DNA from 4 places in the Streptomyces sp. UC4497 genome. Region 4 is predicted to be linked to each of the others. Evidence: riboswitches for the same ligand, from Rfam matches in the RefSeq annotation. Region 4 holds a riboswitch; each other region holds the start of a gene.
What was found. A riboswitch is a leader RNA that binds a small molecule or an ion and turns the genes downstream of it on or off. The one in region 4 is predicted to bind cyclic di-AMP.
Positions count from the first base shown of each region.

Region 1: another riboswitch for cyclic di-AMP. It lies ahead of ACYSUO_RS29215 (M23 family metallopeptidase); the one in region 4 lies ahead of ACYSUO_RS24265 (transglycosylase family protein).
Region 2: another riboswitch for cyclic di-AMP. It lies ahead of ACYSUO_RS15820 (M23 family metallopeptidase); the one in region 4 lies ahead of ACYSUO_RS24265 (transglycosylase family protein).
Region 3: another riboswitch for cyclic di-AMP. It lies ahead of ACYSUO_RS17945 (C40 family peptidase); the one in region 4 lies ahead of ACYSUO_RS24265 (transglycosylase family protein).

Region 1 covers NZ_JBTYHB010000026.1:19,719-23,102, reverse strand. The annotation lists gene ACYSUO_RS29220 (tyrosine-protein phosphatase) at 75-872, opposite strand; cyclic di-AMP (ydaO/yuaA leader) riboswitch at 1,256-1,427, shown strand; gene ACYSUO_RS29215 (M23 family metallopeptidase) at 1,431-2,213, shown strand; gene ACYSUO_RS29210 (SGNH/GDSL hydrolase family protein) at 2,432-3,214, shown strand; gene ACYSUO_RS29205 (TetR/AcrR family transcriptional regulator) at 3,257-3,384, opposite strand, start outside.
Region 2 covers NZ_JBTYHB010000009.1:267,744-271,127, reverse strand. The annotation lists gene ACYSUO_RS15825 (aldo/keto reductase) at 1-709, opposite strand, end outside; gene ACYSUO_RS15820 (M23 family metallopeptidase) at 844-1,896, opposite strand; cyclic di-AMP (ydaO/yuaA leader) riboswitch at 1,908-2,055, opposite strand; gene ACYSUO_RS15815 (PP2C family protein-serine/threonine phosphatase) at 2,299-3,384, opposite strand, start outside.
Region 3 covers NZ_JBTYHB010000011.1:161,308-164,691, forward strand. The annotation lists gene ACYSUO_RS17935 (C40 family peptidase) at 1-102, opposite strand, end outside; gene ACYSUO_RS17940 (hypothetical protein) at 403-756, shown strand; gene ACYSUO_RS17945 (C40 family peptidase) at 826-2,025, opposite strand; cyclic di-AMP (ydaO/yuaA leader) riboswitch at 2,034-2,192, opposite strand; gene pcrA (DNA helicase PcrA) at 2,422-3,384, shown strand, end outside.
Region 4 covers NZ_JBTYHB010000018.1:55,178-58,561, reverse strand. The annotation lists gene eno (phosphopyruvate hydratase) at 1-967, opposite strand, end outside; gene ACYSUO_RS24265 (transglycosylase family protein) at 1,312-2,025, opposite strand; cyclic di-AMP (ydaO/yuaA leader) riboswitch at 2,030-2,187, opposite strand; gene ACYSUO_RS24260 (transglycosylase family protein) at 2,368-3,384, opposite strand, start outside.

The DNA of each region.
Region 1 (3,384 bases), on a different contig from region 4:
GGCCGGGGTCCGGGGCTGCGGCTCAGGCCCGGGCTTCGGCCGAGAGGACGGTGCAGGCCCTCAGGCGCCGGGCCTCAGTCCAGCAGGCGCTCGCGCAGCCGCTCGCGCGTCGCCGAGGTGAGCTTCAGGCCCTCTTCGAGGTAGCGGTCCGTGCTGCCCCACAGTTCGTCGATCGTCTCGAGGCCCGCGTTGAGGTACTCGATGCGGGCGTCGAAGAGCGGGCTGAGCAGCTCCATGATCTCGGGGGAGTAGGCGTCCTTCGCGGTGGCGGTGCGGCGCACGTTGTAGCGGCGGTGCTTCTCGTTGGACTTGAGGTAGTCCGCCTCGATGGCGTCGCGCTCCACGCCCACCGCGAGCAGCGTCACCGCGATCGACAGGCCCGCGCGGTCCTTGCCCGCCGCGCAGTGCATCAGCGCGGGGAGGCTGTCCTCGGCGAGGGAGTGCAGCACGCGGCTGTGCTCGGCGGTGCGCTCCTTGATCATGGTGCGGTAGGACTCGACGAGCCGGTTCGCCGCGCGGCCCTCGTCGAGGATCTGGCGCAGCTGGTCGATGTTGCCGTCGCGGACCATGGTCCAGAATTCGGCGCCGTCGGCCGGGTCGTTGAGCGGCAGGTTCAGATTGCGCACGCCGGGCAGTTCGACGTCCGCGCCCTCCAGCTTCTGGTCCGCGGAGTTGCGGAAGTCGAAGACCGTGTGCAGGCCGAGGGAGGAGAGGAAGGCCGAGTCCTCTGCCGTGGCGTGGGCGAGGTGACCGCTGCGGAACAGTACGCCCTGGCGCACGCGCCGGCCGTCCACGGTGGGCAGGCCGCCCACATCTCGGAAGTTGCGCACTCCGGTCAGCTCGGGCTCGGTGGACGGTGCGTGCTGCGTCACAGGGGCTCCTCCCAATCGGTGCACCGGCGTTGGGTCGCCGGCGGGCGCGCTCCTGACGATACGACATCGGTTCCACAGGCAACCATCTGTCTGATTCGCCCCGATTCGTGCCAACTGTGCATGAATCGAAGGGGCTTGTGGGCGTGTGCGTGACCGGCTTCATGTTCGTGACGCTGTGTGGCGGACGGCCGGGAATGGCGCCCCAGTAATCCCCGAAGGTATGGCGTTGGTAAAGCGAGGAATGTCGACGGAGGGTTACACAGGGAAGCCTCAGAATCCCAAGGAATTGCCCCCGCAGATGAATTCGGGGTTTGTCGTCGCCATTGCCGTTCGCCTACGGTCACCAATCAATCCGGTCGGAACGCCTAGTCCTGCCGCCGCCCGGATTCCTTTCGACTACCCGTCACGGCAGGAGCGGGGGACCCACACGCAAGACGCCGCGTAGGGGATTTCCCGAAGCGGCTTGGGGTGAAGCCGTGCCCGTACCCCGGGCGCGGCCGGGCATCTCCAGCCCGAACCCGACAGCTCACCTCGTAGGCGACGGAGAGGAAATTCAGCATGCCCGCAAAGGGAAAGCACCGCCTTTCGACCTCCCGCCGCATCGCCCGTGTCGCCGCCGTCGCCTCCGCCGGCGGAGCCGCCATCGCGCTGCCGCTGATGGGCGCCACCGGCGCGCAGGCCGCGACGTCCGGCCCCGCCGCCGACGCCACGACGTACACCGTCAAGGCCGGTGACACGCTCTCGAAGATCGCCAAGGCGCAGGACGTCGACGGCGGCTGGAAGAAGCTCTACGAGGACAACAAGGACGCCGTCGGCCCCGACGCGGACCACCTCAAGATCGGCGTCGAGCTCGACCTCGGCGGCGCGGCCGACAGTGAATCCGGCTCCGAGGGCGCGGCCACCGCCACGGAGACGAGCGCCAAGACCACCGCCTCCGGCGACTACGCGGCGCCGGTCGACGGCGCCCAGGGCACGGGCTACGGCAACTCGGGCTCCATGTGGTCCAGCGGCAGCCACACCGGCGCCGACTACTCGGTGCCGACCGGCACCTCCGTGAAGTCGATCGCCGACGGCACCGTCGTCTCGACCGGCTCGGGCGGCGCGTACGGCAACGAGGTCGTCATCGAGCACGCCGACGGCCACTTCTCCCAGTACGGCCACCTGTCCTCGATCGGCGTCGCCCAGGGCGACACCGTGACGGCCGGCCAGGAGATCGCCAAGTCCGGCGCGACGGGCAACGTCACCGGACCGCACCTGCACTTCGAGGTCCGCACGACCGCGGACTACGGCTCGGACATCGACCCGATCGCGTACCTGAGCGAGCACGGTGTGAACGCCTGAGACGACTCGTAGCGGTCGCGACCGCTCGCTCACTTCGGCGCCCGGGGCTGTCCCCCGGGCGCCGAAGTGCGTTCCCGCGCTTATTCCCCAGGTGGCGAGTGGGTTATCTCACCACGCGTCAACCCCTGGCTACGGTCGCGTAGGTCACAGTCGAGGGTGAAAGATGTGTGGTCGTGGCAAACGAATCGAGAGCACTCACGGAGACACTCAACGGCACGATCCGGTCCTACGCGGCCGTGGGCGACAGCTTCACCGAAGGAGTCGGTGACCCCGGGCCCGACGGAAAGTTCGCGGGTTGGGCCGACCGGCTCGCCGTCCTCCTGGACGACCGTGTCCCCGAGGACACCTTCAAGTACGCGAACCTGGCCGTGCGCGGCAAGCTCCTCGACCAGATCGTCGCGGACCAGGTCCCGAAGGCGGTCGAGCTCGCGCCCGACCTGGTGACCCTGGTCGCCGGCGGCAACGACATCATCCGCCCCGGCACCGACCCGGACGACGTGGCCGAACGCTTCGAGAAGGCCGTGGTCCAGCTCACCGAGGCGGCCGGCACCGTCATGGTGGCCACCGGCTTCGACACCCGTGACGTGGCCGTGCTCAAGCACCTGCGCGGCAAGATCGCCACGTACAACATGCACGTGCGGGCGATCGCCGACCGGCACGGCTGCCTGATGCTCGACCTGTGGTCCCTGAAGTCCATCCAGGACCGCAGGGCCTGGGACGACGACCGTCTCCACCTGTCGCCCGAGGGGCACACGCGGGTGGCGCTGCGCGCCGGTCAGGCGCTGGGCATCGACGTGCCGGCCGACCCCGAGCAGGCGTGGCCGCTGCTGCCGCCGCGCGGCACGTTCGAGGTGCGGCGCGACGACATCCACTGGGCGCGCGAGTTCCTGGTGCCGTGGATCGGGCGCCGGCTGCGCGGCGAGTCCTCCGGCGACCGGGTGCAGGCGAAGGGCTTCGTGGACCCGCACGCGGTGAAGGCGCACCTGGAGGCGGCGTCCTGACGCGTTGAACCTCTGCGGCGCGGTGGCGCTGACGGCCGCCCGTCAGCGCCCCGCCCCGGTCAACTCCGCGCGCTCGAGCCCCAGTTCGCGGGCGAGCGCCTCATCCACCCACTCCTGCATACGGGCCCGCGACACGACGGCCGACCTGGCGCGCCCGTCGTCGTAGGCCG
Region 2 (3,384 bases), on a different contig from region 4:
CGGCGCGGGCGCTGTCCACCTGCTGCCCCGGCCGGTACTTGCCGGTCAGGAAGCCGGACGCGAGCGCGTAGTACGGCACGGCCCCGAGGCCCGCGCGGGCGGCGACGTCCTGCAGCTCACCCTCGTACGTGTCGCGCGAGACGAGGTTGTAGTGCGGCTGGAGCGCGACGTACCGGGCGAGGTTCTCGCGGTCGGAGAAGTCGAGGGAGGCCTGAAGGCGCTCGGCGGAGATGTTCGACGCGGCGATGTGCCGCACCTTGCCCGCCTTCACCAGCTCGTCGAGGGCGCCGATGATCTCCTCGACCGGCACCTCGGGCTTGTCGTAGTGCGTGTAGTACAGGTCGATGTGGTCGGTGCCCAGGCGCTTCAGGGAGGCGTCGGCCGCGGCCTTGATGTTGGCGGCGGACAGGCCCTGGAACTCGGGGTGCTGGCTGCCCTTGGTGGCGATGACGACGTCGTCGCGGCGGCCGCGCGAGGCCAGCCACTTGCCGATGACGGTCTCCGACTCACCGCCCCGGTTGCCGTCCACCCACGCCGAGTACACATCGGCGGTGTCGATGAAGTTGCCGCCCGCGGCGACGTACGCGTCGAGCACCTCGAAGGACGTGGCTTCGTCGGCGGTCCAGCCGAACACGTTGCCCCCGAGGGACAGCGGGAAGACCTCGAGGTCGGAGGTGCCGAGCTTGCGCAGAGAGCGAGAGGAAGTCATGCCCCTACTCAACACCCGTACGGAATACGGCATTCCTCGATCACACCGGAAATCGCCCCAAGAGCCCCAAGAATGGGCAAACCGGCAGCCCTGACGTCGGGGGGTGTGCGCCAGGACCGCCGGAGTTCAGTTGCTCAGGGGGTGAGGCCCTTGCCGCGCAGCCAGGACGCCGGGTCGACCCCGGTGGACTGCCCGTCGGGGTGGACCTCCAGGTGGAGGTGCGGCCCGGTGACATTGCCCGTGGCGCCCACACGGCCGATGACGTCACCCGTCGAGACCTTCTGGCCCGCGCTGACATTGAGCGAGGACTGGTGGCAGAACCACAGCTCGGTGCCGTCGTCGAGGGTGAGCACCGTGCGGTAGCCGTACGCGCCCGCCCAGCCGGCCTCGGTGACCGTGCCGGAGTGGATGGCGCGGATCGGGGTACCGGTGGAGGCGGCGAAGTCCAGGCCCGTGTGATAGCCGGAGGACCACATGGAGCCGGGCTGACCGAAGGTGCCGGAGAGCGTGTACGAGGCGACCGGGAGCTTGAAGCTCTTGGCGAGCTTGGCGAGGCGCTCTTCCTCGGCCTTGCGGCGGGCCTCCGCCTCGGCCTCCTTCTTCTCGGCGAGGGCCTTGGCCTTGGCCGCGTCCTGCTTGGCGGCGGCCTCGGCTGCCGCCTGCTTCGCGGCGGCCTCCTCGGCGGCCTGCTTCGCGGTGGCGTCGGCCGCGTCCTGCTGCGTCTCGGCCTGCTGCATGATGCGGGCCCGCAGCGCCTCGCCGGCGCCGGTCTGCCCGTCGGCGGCCTCGGCCTGGGTGACACCGGCGCCGCTCAGCGGGGAGGCCGTGGCGCCGGAGTCGGAATCGGAGTCCGAGCCGTCGGATATCAGCGAGCCCACGCCCGGCAGCGACTTGGCCTCGGGCAGCGAGTCCTTGACCGCCGACAGGTCGGGCATGGAGATGTGGACCGGCGGCTTGCCGCCCTGTGCGGTGGCGATGCCGCCCGCACCGACGGCGGCGACCACGCCGACGCCGAGAACAGTGGAGCTGCGAGCGAATCCACCACGGCGGCGGGCTACGCGATGCCTACCGCGGACGGGAGCGATGGACTCCTCGGTGGGGTTCCACTCCTCCCAGGTCTCCTGCTCGACGCCGAAGTCGTCTTCGGGGCCGTAGAAGAAGTCGGGGGCAGGCCGGTTCGACGCCACGGGGGCGCTCTCCTTTCCTTCCTTCTCGCCTACCGGGTTAGCTGACGGGTTCGGAGCAGGAAGGTCTCCTACGAACGCCTCCTTGGACAGGAAGAGCGTCCGATTCACCCCAAGTTGGTGGTTCCCCGGTTCCCTTGCGGGATTGAGCGTGTGCGCACGGAGCCATCTCTTGTGACGGCTGGGACGACCGCGCTGCGTTATCGAACGTTAATAGACAGCAGACAGTAATTCCAAGCGCTTCCCACTGATCGTTCACGACTCTGGCCAGGACTTATCGGGACATGAGCGGGTGGAATAGGGCGAGTTGATCGCACCTCTCAAACGTCCGCACAGCTGATGGTGCGTCAATTGTTATGCGGAGCGACGCCGTTCGACTACCTCTGGTAACAACGATCAAGGAACTCAGCCGCGCCGCACGGCGAGCAGCGCCATGTCGTCCTTCGTCCCGTCGCCGGTGTGCGCGCGCACCTCCACGGCGAGGGCCGCGAGGAGTTCCTCCGGCCCCGGGAAGACGCGTCCGGAGAGCCGGGCCGCCGGATCGTAGAAGCGGCCGCTCGGGTCGCGCGCCTCGGAGAGCCCGTCGGTGTAGAGCAACAGCGTGGCCGCGGACGGGAACGCCGCCTCGACGGCCCGGTCGGGCCAGCTGCCGAGTTCGCTCATGCCGAGCGGCAGCGCCGCCTGGCACGGATCGAGCGCGCGCACGGCGCCGTCGCCGAGCAGCAACAGCGGGCTGGGGTGGCCGCGGTTGAGGACGCGGACGAGCTCGACGCCGTGCGGGATCTCGACGAGCACCGCGGTGGTGAAGCCCTCGAAGTCGTCGATGCCGCTGCGCCGGGTGCCCTCGCGCGCCAGGGCCCGCTCGAGGCGCTGGGCGACCGCCTCCAGGGAACCCTCCTGCTCGGCCGCCTCCCGGAACGCGCCGATGACGACGGCGACCGCGGCGACCGCGCCCATGCCCTTGCCGCGCACGTCGCCGACGATGATCCGGATGCCGTGCGGGGTGTCCTGGACCGCGTACAGATCACCGCCGATGAACGCGTCGGCCTGCGCCGCCTCGTAGCGCGCCGCGATGACGAAGCCGCCGAGCCGCCCGGGGGGCCTGGGCAGTACGGCCAACTGCGCGGCCTGGGCGATCTCGCGGGCGGAGGCCAGCTCCTCGTAGCTGCGGCGCACGATCCGGTTGAGCAGACAGGCCAGCAGGCAGACGGTGGCCACGGTGACGATCTCGGTGACGAACACCGAGTCGAGGTGCTCCGTGAAGCGCAGGTGCACGGCGGTGATCGCGCCGATCGACACGACGCCGACCAGCATCGTCGCGCCGAGCGAGAAGAACGGGGCGGCCACCAGCGGTGCCGCACTGAATAAGGGGGCGCCCGGGAAGCCGCTGGGAGTGACGTACTCGTAGACCGCGCCGCCGATGACGAGCAGCAGGGGCAGCAGCCGCAGGAAGAGCCGGACCCTCACGTTCTCGGAGCCGTGCCGCTTCCG
Region 3 (3,384 bases), on a different contig from region 4:
GGTGACGGTGGCCGCGGAAGCGAGGGCGAGCGTGGCCGCGGTGCGGGCCGTGCCCCCACCGCGGAGCGAACGCGGTCGGGGCTTTCGATGCGCTGCCGGCACAAGGTCCTCCTCTGGGCGCCGTACGAACCGCACGGCCCCCGGTCGCGCGTCCGGCGGCGGCCCGCACAGGGGAGCGGGCCGCCGCCGGACCTTTCTCGGCGGGGTGTCCGACTGCCGCCCCTGGCCCGGGCGGCGGTGGGGAGCCGGTCACCTGAGGAAGGACGCTAAACCTCTGCGTAACGGGTTGGTGCCGGATTGTTCGCAACTGGTCTGTTTGTTACGGATGGTGGCGGAGAGTGATAACAGAGTGGCAAAGGGGTGCCCGTAGTGGGCCATGGGCGTCCGGTTAGGCTCCGAACCATGGACGTACTCATCCACCTCTTCGTCGGCCTGCACATCATCGGCATCGCCTCGCTGCTCGGCGGCTTCCTCACGCAGATGTCGGCGATGAAGGAGGGCGCGGCCCGCTTCAACAAGGCGATGCTGCACGGCGCCCTGACCATGCTGGTGACCGGCGTCGCCCTTGTCGGCCTCAACCAGGCCGACGGCAGCACCGTGAACAACATCAAGATCGGCGTGAAGCTCGCGCTCCTGATCGTGATCCTCGGCATCGTCTACGTGAAGCGGGACGAGGAGAAGGCGGAGAAGGGCCTCTTCATCACGGTCGGCGCGCTCACCGTCGTCAACATCTTCATCGCGGTGCTCTGGACCTGAGCGACCGCGTCCCAGGACGTACAGAAGGGCCCGGCAGGTACGACACCTGCCGGGCCCTTCTGCGTGGGGTCAGGCCGGCCGCACCACGCTGTGGATCGACGACGTGCCGTCGTAGTAGATCGACTCCTCGCGCACGACCGCGCCCGGCTTCGGCGCGTGGACCATCATGCCGTCGCCCATGTAGAGGCCCACGTGGCTGATGTCGTCGTAGAAGAACACCAGGTCACCGGGTTGGATGTCGGAGAGCGGCACCGTCTTGCCGACCTCGACCTGGTCCCAGGTCGTCCGCGGCAGCGAGATCCCCGCGGACTTCCACGCGGCCTGCGTCAGGCCCGAGCAGTCGTACGAGTCCGGGCCCGTGGCGCCCCACACGTACGGCTTGCCCTCCTGCGCCTTGGCGAACGCGAGCGCCTGCGCGGCCTTCGTGGCGTACGAGGCGTCCGAGGAGGAGGAACCGGAGCCGGAGGAGCCCGAGGAGCCCGAGCCCGTGGAGCCGGACGACTCCTGCTCCTTCTGCGCGGCCTCCTCGGCCGCCTTCCGCTTCGCCTCCGCGGCCTTCTGCTGGGCGGCCAGCTCGGCGGCCTTCTTGCGGGCCGCCTCCTCCTTGGCCTTCTGGATCGCCGCGAGCCGCGCCTTCTCCTTGGCGGTCAGCTCGGCCAGCAGCTTGCGCGCGTCGGAGAGCTTCGTCTGGACGGTCTCCTTCGTCGACCTCAGCTCGGTCTGCGACTCGCTGAGGTCCTGGAGGCTCGACTGCGCCTCGGTGCGCTTCTTCGCGGTCTCGCGCGCCTGCGCCTGGTAGTCGTCGACCGACTTCTTCTGCTCGTCCGTGAGCCGGTTCATCAGCTGGCGCTGCGAGAAGTAGTCCTCCGGGTCGTCCGCGAGGAACATGGTCGCGGTGTCGCTGATCGCGCCCGAGCGGTACTGCTCGGCGGCGTACCTGCCGAGCTTCTGGCGGGCCGTGTTCATCTCGTCGGTGCGCTGGGCGACCTCGTCGAGGAGCTTGTCGACCTGCTGCTTCTTGGAGTCGGTCCGCTCCTTCGCCCCGTTGTACTTCTGGGTGGCGACCTCGGCCTGCCGGTACAGGGTGTCGACCTTCTGCTGGACCTCTTCGAGGCGCGGCTTGGACGACGGCTGCTCGGGTGCGGCCTGTGCCGTCTGCGAGAGCAGGGCCACGGAGGTGAGGGCGGCGGTGGTGATGCCGACCGCGGGGGTCGTGCGAAGGCCGCCGGTCATCCGGGAACGGCTGCGGGGCTTGCGGTGCGACGCCAAGGCAGGCGACTCCTTCCGTCCTCCGCCTACCGGGTTAGCTGTCGGGTTCGGGCGTCGTACGCGGAAGGCTGCCCTACGGTCGGCTGCCCTGTCCTGCTGGGCCGTCGGCCGATTCACCCCAAGGTCGGTTGGGTCCCCGGTTCCCTGCCTCACGGCGTACGGAACTCAGCGGGGGCTGCCCGTTCGCCGCGACATCCGCGGGCGGGGGGACGGGCTGCCCGGCTGCACCGTAGCCAACTCGTGTGGCTGCTGTGAAGGTTGATGTTCGATATGCCCGATACATTTTCGTGATCTGCCCCACGGCGGGCCCTGGGGCTCGGTGGAGTTCCTGGGAGTTCCTCGGAGTTTTGAAGGCAGCCACGGGTTGTCAGTGGGGCGGCCTAGACTCGTAGAGCGATGAGCAGCCTCTTTGACGACAGCTTCCTGACCGGCCTCCAGAAGAACGGTGCGGAGGAGCCCCCGCCCCCGCCCCCGGACCCCGAGTACGACGACGGGGCCCCGGAGCCGATGCCGGACGACCTGTTCGGCGGGCAGCTCGGCGCGCCCGAAGACAGGGACACGCACTACCGGGACGGCGCCCCGCGCCCCGTCCTGAGCGCGGCCACCCTCCTGGAGGGGCTGAACGAGAACCAGCAGGCGGCCGTCGTGCACGGCGGGACCCCGCTGCTCATCGTCGCGGGCGCCGGATCCGGCAAGACCCGCGTCCTCACGCACCGCATCGCGTACCTGCTCGCCGAGCGCGGAGTGCACCCCGGCCAGATCCTCGCGATCACGTTCACGAACAAGGCCGCGGGCGAGATGAAGGAGCGCGTCGAGGACCTGGTGGGCCCGCGCGCGAACGCGATGTGGGTCTCGACCTTCCACAGCGCCTGCGTCCGCATACTGCGCCGGGAGAGCAAGAAGCTGGGCTTCACGTCCTCCTTCTCGATCTACGACGCCGCCGACAGCAAGCGGCTCATGGCGCTCGTCTGCCGCGACCTCGACCTGGACCCGAAGAAGTTCCCGCCGAAGTCCTTCAGCGCCAAGATCAGCAACCTCAAGAACGAGCTGATCGACGAGGAGGACTTCGCGGCGACCGCGGCCGACGGCTTCGAGAAGACCCTCGCCCAGGCCTACGCGATGTACCAGGCCCGCCTGCGCGAGGCGAACGCGCTGGACTTCGACGACCTGATCATGACGACGGTGAACATGCTGCGCGCGTTCCCGGACGTCGCCGAGCACTACCGCCGCCGCTTCCGCCATGTCCTCGTCGACGAGTACCAGGACACGAACCACGCGCAGTACGCGCTGGTGCGCGAGCTGGTCGGCCCCACCGAGGGCGAGGACGCGGACCCGGGCGAGCTGTGCGTCGTGGGTGAC
Region 4 (3,384 bases):
CGCGGGCGAGGCGCTCCGGGTTGGTGACGAAGAGGTCGTCGCCGACGAGCTGGACCTTGTCACCGATGCGCTCGGTGATGGTGTTCCAGCCGGCCCAGTCGTCCTCGTACAGCGGGTCCTCGATGGAGACGAGCGGGTACGCGGAGACGAGCTCCTCGTAGTACTCCGTCATCTCGGCGGCGGAGCGCTCCTTGCCCTCGAACTGGTACTTGCCGTCCTTGTAGAACTCGGAGGCGGCGACGTCGAGCGCGAGGGCGATCTGCTGGCCGGGAACGTAGCCGGCTTCCTTGATGGCCTCGAGGATCAGGTCGAGGGCCTCACGGTTCGAGCCCAGGTTCGGAGCGAAGCCGCCCTCGTCGCCGAGGCCGGTGGCCAGGCCCTTGCTCTTCAGGACCTTCTTCAGCGTGTGGTAGACCTCGGCGCCCCAGCGAAGGGCCTCGGAGAAGGACTCCGCGCCGATCGGGGCGATCATGAACTCCTGGATGTCGACGTTGGAGTCGGCGTGCGACCCACCGTTCAGGATGTTCATCATCGGGACGGGCAGCAGGTGCGCGTTCGGACCACCGAGGTAGCGGAACAGCGGCAGGTCGGAGGCCTCGGAGGCGGCGTGGGCCACGGCGAGCGAGACGCCGAGGATCGCGTTGGCGCCGAGCGAGCCCTTGTTGTCGGTCGCGTCCAGGTCGAACATCGCCTGGTCGATCAGGCGCTGCTCGGTGGCGTCGTAACCGACGAGCTCCGGGCCGATCTGCTCGATGACGGCGAGGACGGCCTTCTCGACACCCTTGCCGAGGTAACGGTTGGGGTCACCGTCACGGAGTTCGATGGCCTCGAAGGCACCGGTGGAGGCACCCGACGGGACGGCGGCACGGCCGGTGCTCCCGTCGTCGAGGCCGACCTCGACCTCGACCGTGGGGTTGCCTCGGGAGTCCAGGATTTCCCGGGCTACGACGACGTCGATGGACGGCACGAGCATCTCCTTCTTGGATGTGACGCAGGCTATGCGGGCGGCTGCTTGGTACGTGGTCCCGCACCCCTGAGCGTAACCGGCTCGCGGGCATCGGCCATCCGAACGCCCGCCTCGTGGACAACGCCGATAGCGAAATGTTCCTTAACTGAACAAAAACAGCGACCTCCGTCCCGGCTGTGCCGGGACGGAGGTCGCCGAAGTGAGCGGCCCGTGGGGACGGGGTGCGGCGGGGCTCGGCGTCCGCCGATGCCGAGCCCGTACCTGATGGCCTGGGAGGGCCTGGGGTGGTCCTGTACGGACCGGTGGTCCTGTACGGACCGGTGGTCCTGTGCGGACCGGATGCCTTAGCTGAGGTGCAGCTGCTGACCCGGGTAGATCAGGTTGGCGTCCTTGACGATGTCCTTGTTCTTCTCGAACAGCTGCTGCCAGGTCGTGTCGTGCGCCTCGGCGATCTTGCTGAGGGTGTCACCGGACTTGACCTTGTACTCGCCGTCGCCCTTCTCGACCTTGTTGCCGGTCGGGGTGGTGACGGTGTCCTGCTTCGGAGCCGCCTGCTTGGGGGCCTCCTGCTTCGGGGCCTCCTGCTGCGGCTGCTGACGCTGCTCGGAGCGGTCGGCACGCTGCTGGGTCTCCTGCTGCGGAGCCTGCTGCTGCGAGGACGAGTCGTCCGCGCCACCCTCGTTCGGGGTGGAGGACAGGCCCGAGCCGCAGTTCGGCCAGGCGCCCGCGCCCTGGGAGGCGAGGACCTTCTCGCCGACGGCTATCTGCTGGGCCTTGGAGGCCTGGTCGGCGGTGGAGGCGTACTGGTCGCCGCCGTAGGCGGACCACGTGGAGGACGAGAACTGGAGGCCGCCGTAGAAACCGTTGCCGGTGTTGGTGGACCAGTTGCCACCGGACTCGCACTGCGCGACCTGGTCCCACTCGGACGTGGTCGCGGCGGAGGCGGAGGTCGCACCCATCAGCGGCACGGCGACGGCGGCAGCGGCGACACCGCCGAGCGTGGCGACGCGGACGGCCTTGGACGGGCGGCGGTGCTTGTTCTTGCCGGAAAACAGCATGGAGATATCCCCTCACCGACGCCTGCGAGGTGAGCTGTCGGGTTCGGGCCAGTGAGTGCCCGGCAGACGCATCCTTGTGCGCTGCTTAACCCCAAGCCCGTCCGGTCTCCCGGAAGGGCACTTACCTGGGTCCCCCGCTCCTGCCTACGGCGCATACGCGTCGACTGTTCCCGTACGGACGTTGGCAGGATTCGGCGTGACGTCCATCGGGGCCCGCTGAAGCGAGCGGTCACGAACGTAAGCGGTCGATCCGTCCGATTTCAAAGTCGATCAGGGGCTTTGAGACCCATGTCTCACTCGATCAAGATCGGACAAAGCCCCTTCAACCGCCTCGAACTCCCGCTACTTTTTGTCCGATCCGTCCCCAAGATCGAGGCTCTGACCAGGAAGGATGAGGTCTGGGTCGGTACCGACCGTCTCCTTGTTCCGCTCGTAGAGCGCGTCCCATCCGCCGTGCACGTCCTGGGCCTTCGCGATGTCCCAGAGGTTGTCGCCGGCGTGCACCTTGTACGTGTCACCGTCGCGCCTTTCGTCGCGCGAGGCGTGACGCCCCTCTCCCGCACGGGAGTCGGAGCCGTCCTCGGCGGCGCGATCGCCGCGGTGACGGCCGGACGTGGCGTCGTCCTGCGTCTCGCCGGAGGGCGAGGCGGACGGCGGGGCCGCCTCGGAGGCGGTGTCGTCAGAAGGCGCGTGGGACTTGTCACTTGAAGGGGTCGAGGAGTCCTCGGCCTTGTTACCGGAGGTATCGCCCGATTCGTCGGCCGACGGGCCGTCCGACGCGTCGGAGCCCTCGGCCTCATCGTGACCCTTGTCTCCCGAATCAGCCGATTCGGTCGCATCCGTCGCGTCCGGGGAGCCGGTCTTGTCGGCGTCCTCGTCGGCGCTCTTGTCGTCACCGTCGTCCGACTTGCTGTCGGCATCGGTGTCGGACGACGCGGAGGACTCGGACGGCTGCGGCGACGCGGACACGCCCGGGTCGACGTCCGCCGAGTCGTCGTCCTTGGTGAGGTCGGCGGTGAGCGAGCACATCGGCCAGGCGCTCACACCCTTGTCGTCGAGGACCTTCTCGGCGACGGATATCTGCTGCGAGCGGCTGGCCTGGTCGGCACGCGGGGCGTACTCGAGCCCCCCGTACTCCTCCCATCTCTCCTGCGTGAACTGGAGACCGCCGTAGTAGCCGTTACCGGCGTCCAGGCTCCACTGCCCGCCGCTCTCGCACTCGGCGAGCTTGTCCCACGCCTGCGTGGTCGCGGCGCTCGCGCCGCTCGCGGCGAACAGCGGGATCGCGATGGCGCTGCCGGTGACTCCGGCGGCGACGACGAGAGCAGGGGCCTGACGGGGGCGACGGTGACGACCGTT